Regions from separate parts of the Serratia fonticola genome, predicted to be linked through region 2. Evidence: predicted binding sites of a transcription regulator. Region 2 holds the regulator's gene; each other region holds the start of a gene.
The links. The regulator CRP, encoded in region 2, controls carbon source genes, mostly activating them, when cyclic AMP is high. The targets are predictions, from matches to a motif close to ATGTGANNNNNNTCACAT.
Positions count from the first base shown of each region.

Region 1 (2,204 bases), 830 kb from region 2:
TAAATCGCGGAAGTTGATGCCACCGTCTAACGGCGCAAGTGAAGGATGGAGCAGGATCTGAGCGGTCATAAGACGTCCTTACATTGATTGTCTCGGGATATGCCGCCACATCAGCCGGCAATCGGCAAACACAGACAACAGAAGGCCAGCAGCATGACGCAGAGGGGGATAACCGTAACAGAAGGAGAAACGGGCCGTCAAACGGCCCGCTTTTAACGAGGATTTGGATTACAGCAGACGGCGAGCTGCCTCGACGACGATTTGCACCGCTTGGCTTTCGGTCTTCTTCATGGTTTCCGCATTCGGGATCTCTTGCTGGGTGCGGTTAACGATCACACCGGCAACCATTCCCGCACGCAGGCCCTGGCTGGCGCACATGGTCAGCAGGGTAGCGGATTCCATTTCATAGTTCATCACGCCCATTGACTGCCACTCTTCCATCGAGCCCTTAAAGCGGCTGACTACACGGCCGGAATAGGTGTCGTAACGCTCCTGGCCTGGGTAGAAGGTATCGGAAGAGGCGGTTACGCCGATATGCGTGGTAGCACCGCAGGCCTTGGCGGCTTCAACCAGCGCAGTGGTACAGGCAAAGTCCGCCACTGCCGGGAATTCCATTGGGGCAAAGTGCAAGCTGGCACCGTCGAGGCGCACAGCTGCAGTTGTCACCAGCACGTCGCCCACGTTGATATTGGCCTGAATGGCACCGGTCGTGCCGATACGCAGGAAGGTACGGATGCCCAGCTGAGCCAACTCTTCAACGGCAATAGAGGTAGACGGGCCACCGATACCGGTTGAGCACACGATCACTGCCTTGCCATCCAGCTCTGCACGCCAAGAGGTAAATTCGCGGTGGGAAGCCAGGTGAACCGGGTTTTCCATCAGCTTGGCAATTTTCTCAACACGCTGCGGATCGCCAGGGACGATGGCCAATGTAGCGCCTTGCAGATCGTTTTTAGTGAGACCGAGGTGGAAAACGTCAGACTGAGACATGGGAGACTCCTCATGGATACGGTTTTTGGGAGGAACAAACAGAGATTCTACTGACAATCGTCATTAAATTTCGTGATGATCATCACTTTGAATAAAGAAACAGAAATTCATCTACATTATTTTTGTGATTTAAATCACATAAAGAACCCTAGCACGCTTAATCTCCACTCAGTTTATACCAATTTGCTACCTGAGCAGCCATTGCTATCCTGCGCGAAAATTCGCCATGCGGTGCTAATAAGCGCTAATCTGCCTATAGTTAACTGCCGCGCTTTTTCTCTAACGCATGGAGCCTGCAATCAATGAAAACAGAACAACAAATGACGTTAAAACAGGCCAAAGGGGGATTTACCCCGGCCGTCGCACCGTTGGCCACCTCAACCATTCTGACCGACGATCAGGATATTCATGTGGGGGAAACCACCATCCCTTCGCAGGGGGACGATCTGCCAGCCTATATCGCCAAACCGGCCCATCACCAAGGGCCGTTCCCAATTGTGCTGGTGGTGCAGGAAATCTTTGGCGTGCATGAACATATTCAGGATCTGTGCCGCCGCCTGGCGAAGCAGGGTTATCTGGCCATCGCTCCAGAACTCTATTTCCGCCAGGGCGATGCCAGAGAGTACAGCGAAATCAGCGAGCTGATGCAAAAGTTGGTCAGCAAGGTACCAGACAGCCAAGTCTTGGCGGATCTGGATCACGCTGCGCACTGGGCAACGCGCCACGGCGGCGACGCCAGCAGGTTGGCGATCACCGGTTTCTGCTGGGGCGGCCGCATCACCTGGTTATATGCGGCGCATAATCCGCAGCTGAAAGCGGCAGTGGCCTGGTACGGCAAGCTGGTGGGGGAGAAAACCTTGAATTCGCCGAAGCATCCGGTTGATATCGCGACCGATCTTTCGGCGCCGGTGCTTGGGCTATACGGTGGCCAGGATGGCAGCATTCCGCAGGAAACGGTGGAAACCATGCGCAAGGCGATCCGTGCGGCCAATGCCGATGCGGAAATCGTGGTGTATCCAGAAGCGGGGCACGCTTTCCACGCCGATTACCGGCCAAGCTATAACGCGGAGGCTTCCGCCGACGGTTGGCAGCGCATGTTGGCCTGGTTCAGCCAGCATGGTGTGAAATAGATGGGCGCAGCATGCAGCGCCCCTACATGCCAAGTTGGGTGAGGAATATCAGCAGTTTCAGGGGCAGCGAGTGCCCCTGATGCT
Region 1 is NZ_CP011254.1:2,184,395-2,186,598, reverse strand. Features, by position in the region: gene WN53_RS09685 (tyrosine-protein phosphatase) at 1-69, opposite strand, end outside; gene udp (uridine phosphorylase) at 229-990, opposite strand; gene WN53_RS09675 (dienelactone hydrolase family protein) at 1,293-2,120, shown strand.
Region 1: udp (uridine phosphorylase) is a predicted target of CRP. The motif match lies at 1,113-1,130, and genes of this name have one in related genera.

Region 2 (2,204 bases):
TTTCTGGATCGGTATGCTGCGTCAGTAATGAGTATTTGGCTTCAAAATAGTCGGCCAGCTGCATATACAACTGGCTTAGGGATTCGCGCATCGGCTGCTCTTTCCACAGCTTGAACCAGGCCCAGGTAAACAGCCCGTACCAGGCGGTGCCGACGATATACAGTAAAGGGGCGTGCCAGATTGGCACGGTACCTACCATGCTGAGGGAAAAGATGGCGGCAACCAGTGCGGCTGGCAGCAGGCGTGCATGCAGCGGGCTGATTTCTCCGCTGACGCCGAGCAACAGCGCCATTCCCAGCATCAGCAAGGGTAGTGGTAGATCCCACAGTAGGGCTTGTTGCAGCAGAAGGCTGCTGAGTGCGAACAGGGAGCCGCCTACAACCAGGCGTTTGAAAAAGCGTTTGTGTGGCGTATCCAGCCCGGCAATGTTGCAGCAGGCGGGCACCAACGAGAACAGCATGCCGAGTTGCAGGTTGCCAATCAACAAACCAAACGCCACCGGCAGGCACAACACCAGCGTTTGCCGCAGTGCGTAGTTGACTTCCGGGTGGTAGATCAGGCGGCGCCACATGGTTGGCTATTCAGTAGGTAAAGAAACGGCGCATTGCTGCACCGTTTCCCTGGGGATTAACGCGTACCGTACACGACAATGGTTTTGCCGTGCGCGGAGATCAGGTTTTGATCTTCGAGCATTTTCAAAATACGACCGACGGTTTCACGTGAGCAACCGACGATTTGGCCAATTTCCTGGCGGGTGATTTTGATCTGCATACCGTCTGGGTGAGTCATGGCATCAGGTTGTTTTGCCAGGTTCAGCAAGGTCTGTGCAATGCGGCCGGTAACGTCAAGGAAGGCGAGGTTACCCACTTTCTCTGAGGTGACTTGCAGGCGGTTAGCCATCTGTGCGGACAGGCGCATCAGGATATCCGGGTTAACCTGGATCAGTTGGCGGAATTTCTTGTAGGAAATTTCAGCCACTTCACAGGCAGTTTTGGCCCGTACCCAGGCGCTACGCTCCTGGCCTTCTTCAAATAATCCAAGCTCGCCGATGAAATCCCCCTGGTTAAGGTAGGACAGGATCATCTCTTTGCCTTCTTCATCTTTAATCAGCACCGCAACGGAGCCTTTGACGATGTAGTAAAGCGTTTCGGCCTTTTCACCTTGGTGAATCAGCGTACTCTTCGATGGATATTTGTGGATATGGCAATGAGACAGGAACCATTCGAGAGTCGGGTCTGTTTGCGGTTTGCCGAGAACCATTCGCTGTTATCCTCTGTTGTTATCGCTGCCTTGTATCACAGGGGTCAGAGTTCCCTGTAAAACGTGCTTATAGCCCGGTGTTTTAATTGTGGCTATCAACAGGTTTTGAGGCGTGTTATAGAAATACGCTTGTGCTCTAGCATATTAACTTGCAGGGAGAGCTGCAAGCTACATTCTGTTAACAAACCAATATAGGGGCCTTTCCTTGGACGTATCCCTGAAATCGGTGACCTGGAAAGAGTTATTGCGGCTCTGTTTGTAGCACAGAGTGAGGCGGGTGTCTTGTGTTGTCTCGCTTCAGCATGATTAGCATCAGGTTACGTTGCCAGAATGTATGCGAAAGCGTACCCTGTTTTTAAGAAATTAACCGGAGTGTGTAACATGCAGGCAAGAGTTAAGTGGGTAGAAGGACTGACATTCCTGGGTGAGTCTGCGTCCGGCCACCAGGTTTTGATGGATGGCAACGCGGGCGATAAAGCGCCAAGCCCGATGGAAATGGTGTTGATGTCCGTCGGCGGCTGTAGCGCCATCGATGTGGTGTCGATCCTGCAAAAAGGGCGTAACGATGTGCGTGACTGCGAGGTAAAACTGACCTCCGAGCGTCGTGAAGAAGCGCCACGTCTGTTTACCCATATCAATCTGCATTTTATTGTCACCGGCAAAGGGCTGACCGATAAGATTGTAGAGCGCGCGGTGGATCTTTCCGCCGAGAAATACTGCTCCGTCTCCTTGATGTTGGGTAAAGCCGCCAGCATCACCCACAGCTTCGAAATCCGCGAAGTGGCCTGATCCTACCAAGGGTAGCGCAGGCAGTGGGCACGCAATAAATCAAGAAATCGCCGTGCCGTCACGGTTAGCGGCGATTTCTGTGAATACAGCACGCAGTATTGAGCCTGCGGCAGCGTGTCGATAGGCAATGCCACCAGCCGATGCTGCAAATGGAA
Region 2 is NZ_CP011254.1:1,355,610-1,357,813, reverse strand. Features, by position in the region: gene WN53_RS06055 (YccS/YhfK family putative transporter) at 1-571, opposite strand, end outside; gene crp (cAMP-activated global transcriptional regulator CRP) at 628-1,260, opposite strand; gene WN53_RS06045 (OsmC family protein) at 1,642-2,049, shown strand; gene WN53_RS06040 (LysR substrate-binding domain-containing protein) at 2,052-2,204, opposite strand, start outside.

Region 3 (2,204 bases), 220 kb from region 2:
AACGGCGAACCGCTGTCGATGCTACGATCGTTCTTGCCAGTAATGACCACGGTCGCAGTGGTGCCCGCCGGGTAAGAGTGTTGCTGATCTTTCTCATCGAGGATGATTTTTACCGGTACGCGCTGTGCCAGACGCACCCACTCCAGGTTGCTGTCGATCGACGCCAGCCCCTTGCTGTTTGGGGTACTGCTGCTGTTGTTCACCGCCGCAGCCAGGCTATCGACGGTGCCGTGCATAATGCGGTTGCTACCCAGCGGGGTGATCTCGGCACGATCGCCTTTGTTCAGCCCTTCAAGCTTGGTTTCTTCCAGATAGGCGATGACATAGAAACTGTTTTTCTTCACCAGCGCCACCGCCGTAGAACCACGGGTGATAAATTCCCCCGCGTGGACGTTCAGGTTGGTGACCCAACCGTCTGCTGGCGCACGCACCGTGGTCCGTTCCAGATCCAGCTGCGCCAGATCGCGCACGGCGATCGCCTTGGCCAACTGATGCTGCACGGTTTGCAGCACGTTATTGGATTGGTCGATCTCTTCTTGTGACATCGCCTGGATCCCCAAGCGTACACGGCGGCCCGCTTCACGCTTCTTCTCGGCCGCCAGCGTCTGATAATAGGCCACATCGGCGTTGGCTTCGGCCAGTGCCTGTTGGTAACGTGGCTGGTCGATCACCATCAGGATCTGGCCCTGTTTCACCAGTTGGTTGTCGGTGATCGGCACGTCGGTCAGCAAGCCGCTGACGTCAGGAGCAATCGCCACCACGTCGGCGGTGAATTTGGCATCACGCGTCCACGGCGATTGGGTGTAAAACGCCCAGGCCTTGAACACGGCGATGGCCGCCAGCAGGACCAGCAGCAAGGTGATGGCAATGCGGAGTATTTTTAATGATAGAGTTTTCACAACAGCCTCAAACGAAAAGACACGAAATCAGATAAAACAAACAGCAATACAGCGCGGTATTGAACAGCGCCGGATGCCAGACAAAATCGTAAATCCCGGTCGGCTGCAACAGGCGGCGTATGACGAAGAACAGGGCCAACGACGCTAACAGCTCAAAAAATACCGGTGGGAACGACAGTCCAAAAATGACCATAACCGGAAGCAAACTCATCACTTTTTCCTTAATTGTTTACTACACCGGGGTTTTCCCTGCTGATTTCACATTCCATTTACATTCTAGCGCACGGACGCCAAACGTTAAGATCTGGTAGTTGACCAGGCCATAAACCTGAAAAAGGGTTAAGCTAACAGCAGGCTTCCGCGAGAGGGAATGTATGGATAACCGGAGGGATCGTGCGGCCACGGCAGTATACCGCGGCATAGCTGACCACGCTCAAGCGTTCAGAAGATCTTTACACCCGACGCGTTATATTAGCCTGCTTACTATCAACTCATCTATAATCTGTGATCTAAATCACTTTTAAGCCAGAGTGAACAATGGAAAGACTAAAACGGATGTCCGTGTTTGCCAAAGTCGTTGAATGTGGGTCATTTACCGCGGCGGCACGCCAGCTCGACATGAGTGTTTCATCCATCAGCCAGACAGTGTCCAAACTGGAAAATGATCTACAGGTGAAGCTGCTTAACCGCAGCACGCGCAGTATCGGCCTGACCGAAGCCGGTAAAATCTACTATCAAGGCTGCCGCCGCATGTTGCAGGAAGCCGCCGAGGTCCATGAGCAGCTCTATGCGTTGAACAATACGCCCATCGGTACGCTGCGCATCGGCAGCTCCTCCACTATGGCGCAAAACGTCCTGGCGACCATGACCGCCGACATGCTGCAAGAATATCCTGGCTTGACGGTTAATCTGGTCACCGGCATTCCGGCCCCAGATCTGATTGCCGACGGCCTGGACGTGGTGATCCGCACCGGCGAACTGCAGGACTCGAGCCTGTTTTCCAAACGCCTGGGCTCGATGCCGATGGTGGTCTGCGCCGCCAAAAGCTACCTGACTCAACACGGGACACCGCAAAAACCAGCGGATATGGTGAATTTTTCCTGGTTGGAATACAGCGTACGGCCAGACAGTGAGTTTGAACTGATGGCTCCCGAAGGCATCAGCACGCGTATTTCCCCGCAGGGGCGCTTCGTGACCAACGATTCACAAACCATGATCCGTTGGCTCAAGGCCGGGGCCGGGATTGCCTATGCGCCATTGATGTGGGTCATCGAAGAGATCAAACGCGGCGAGATTGAGATCCTG
Region 3 is NZ_CP011254.1:1,137,129-1,139,332, forward strand. Features, by position in the region: gene aaeA (p-hydroxybenzoic acid efflux pump subunit AaeA) at 1-899, opposite strand, end outside; gene aaeX (p-hydroxybenzoic acid efflux pump operon protein AaeX) at 907-1,110, opposite strand; gene aaeR (HTH-type transcriptional activator AaeR) at 1,437-2,204, shown strand, end outside.
Region 3: aaeR (HTH-type transcriptional activator AaeR) is a predicted target of CRP. The motif match lies at 1,402-1,419, and genes of this name have one in related genera.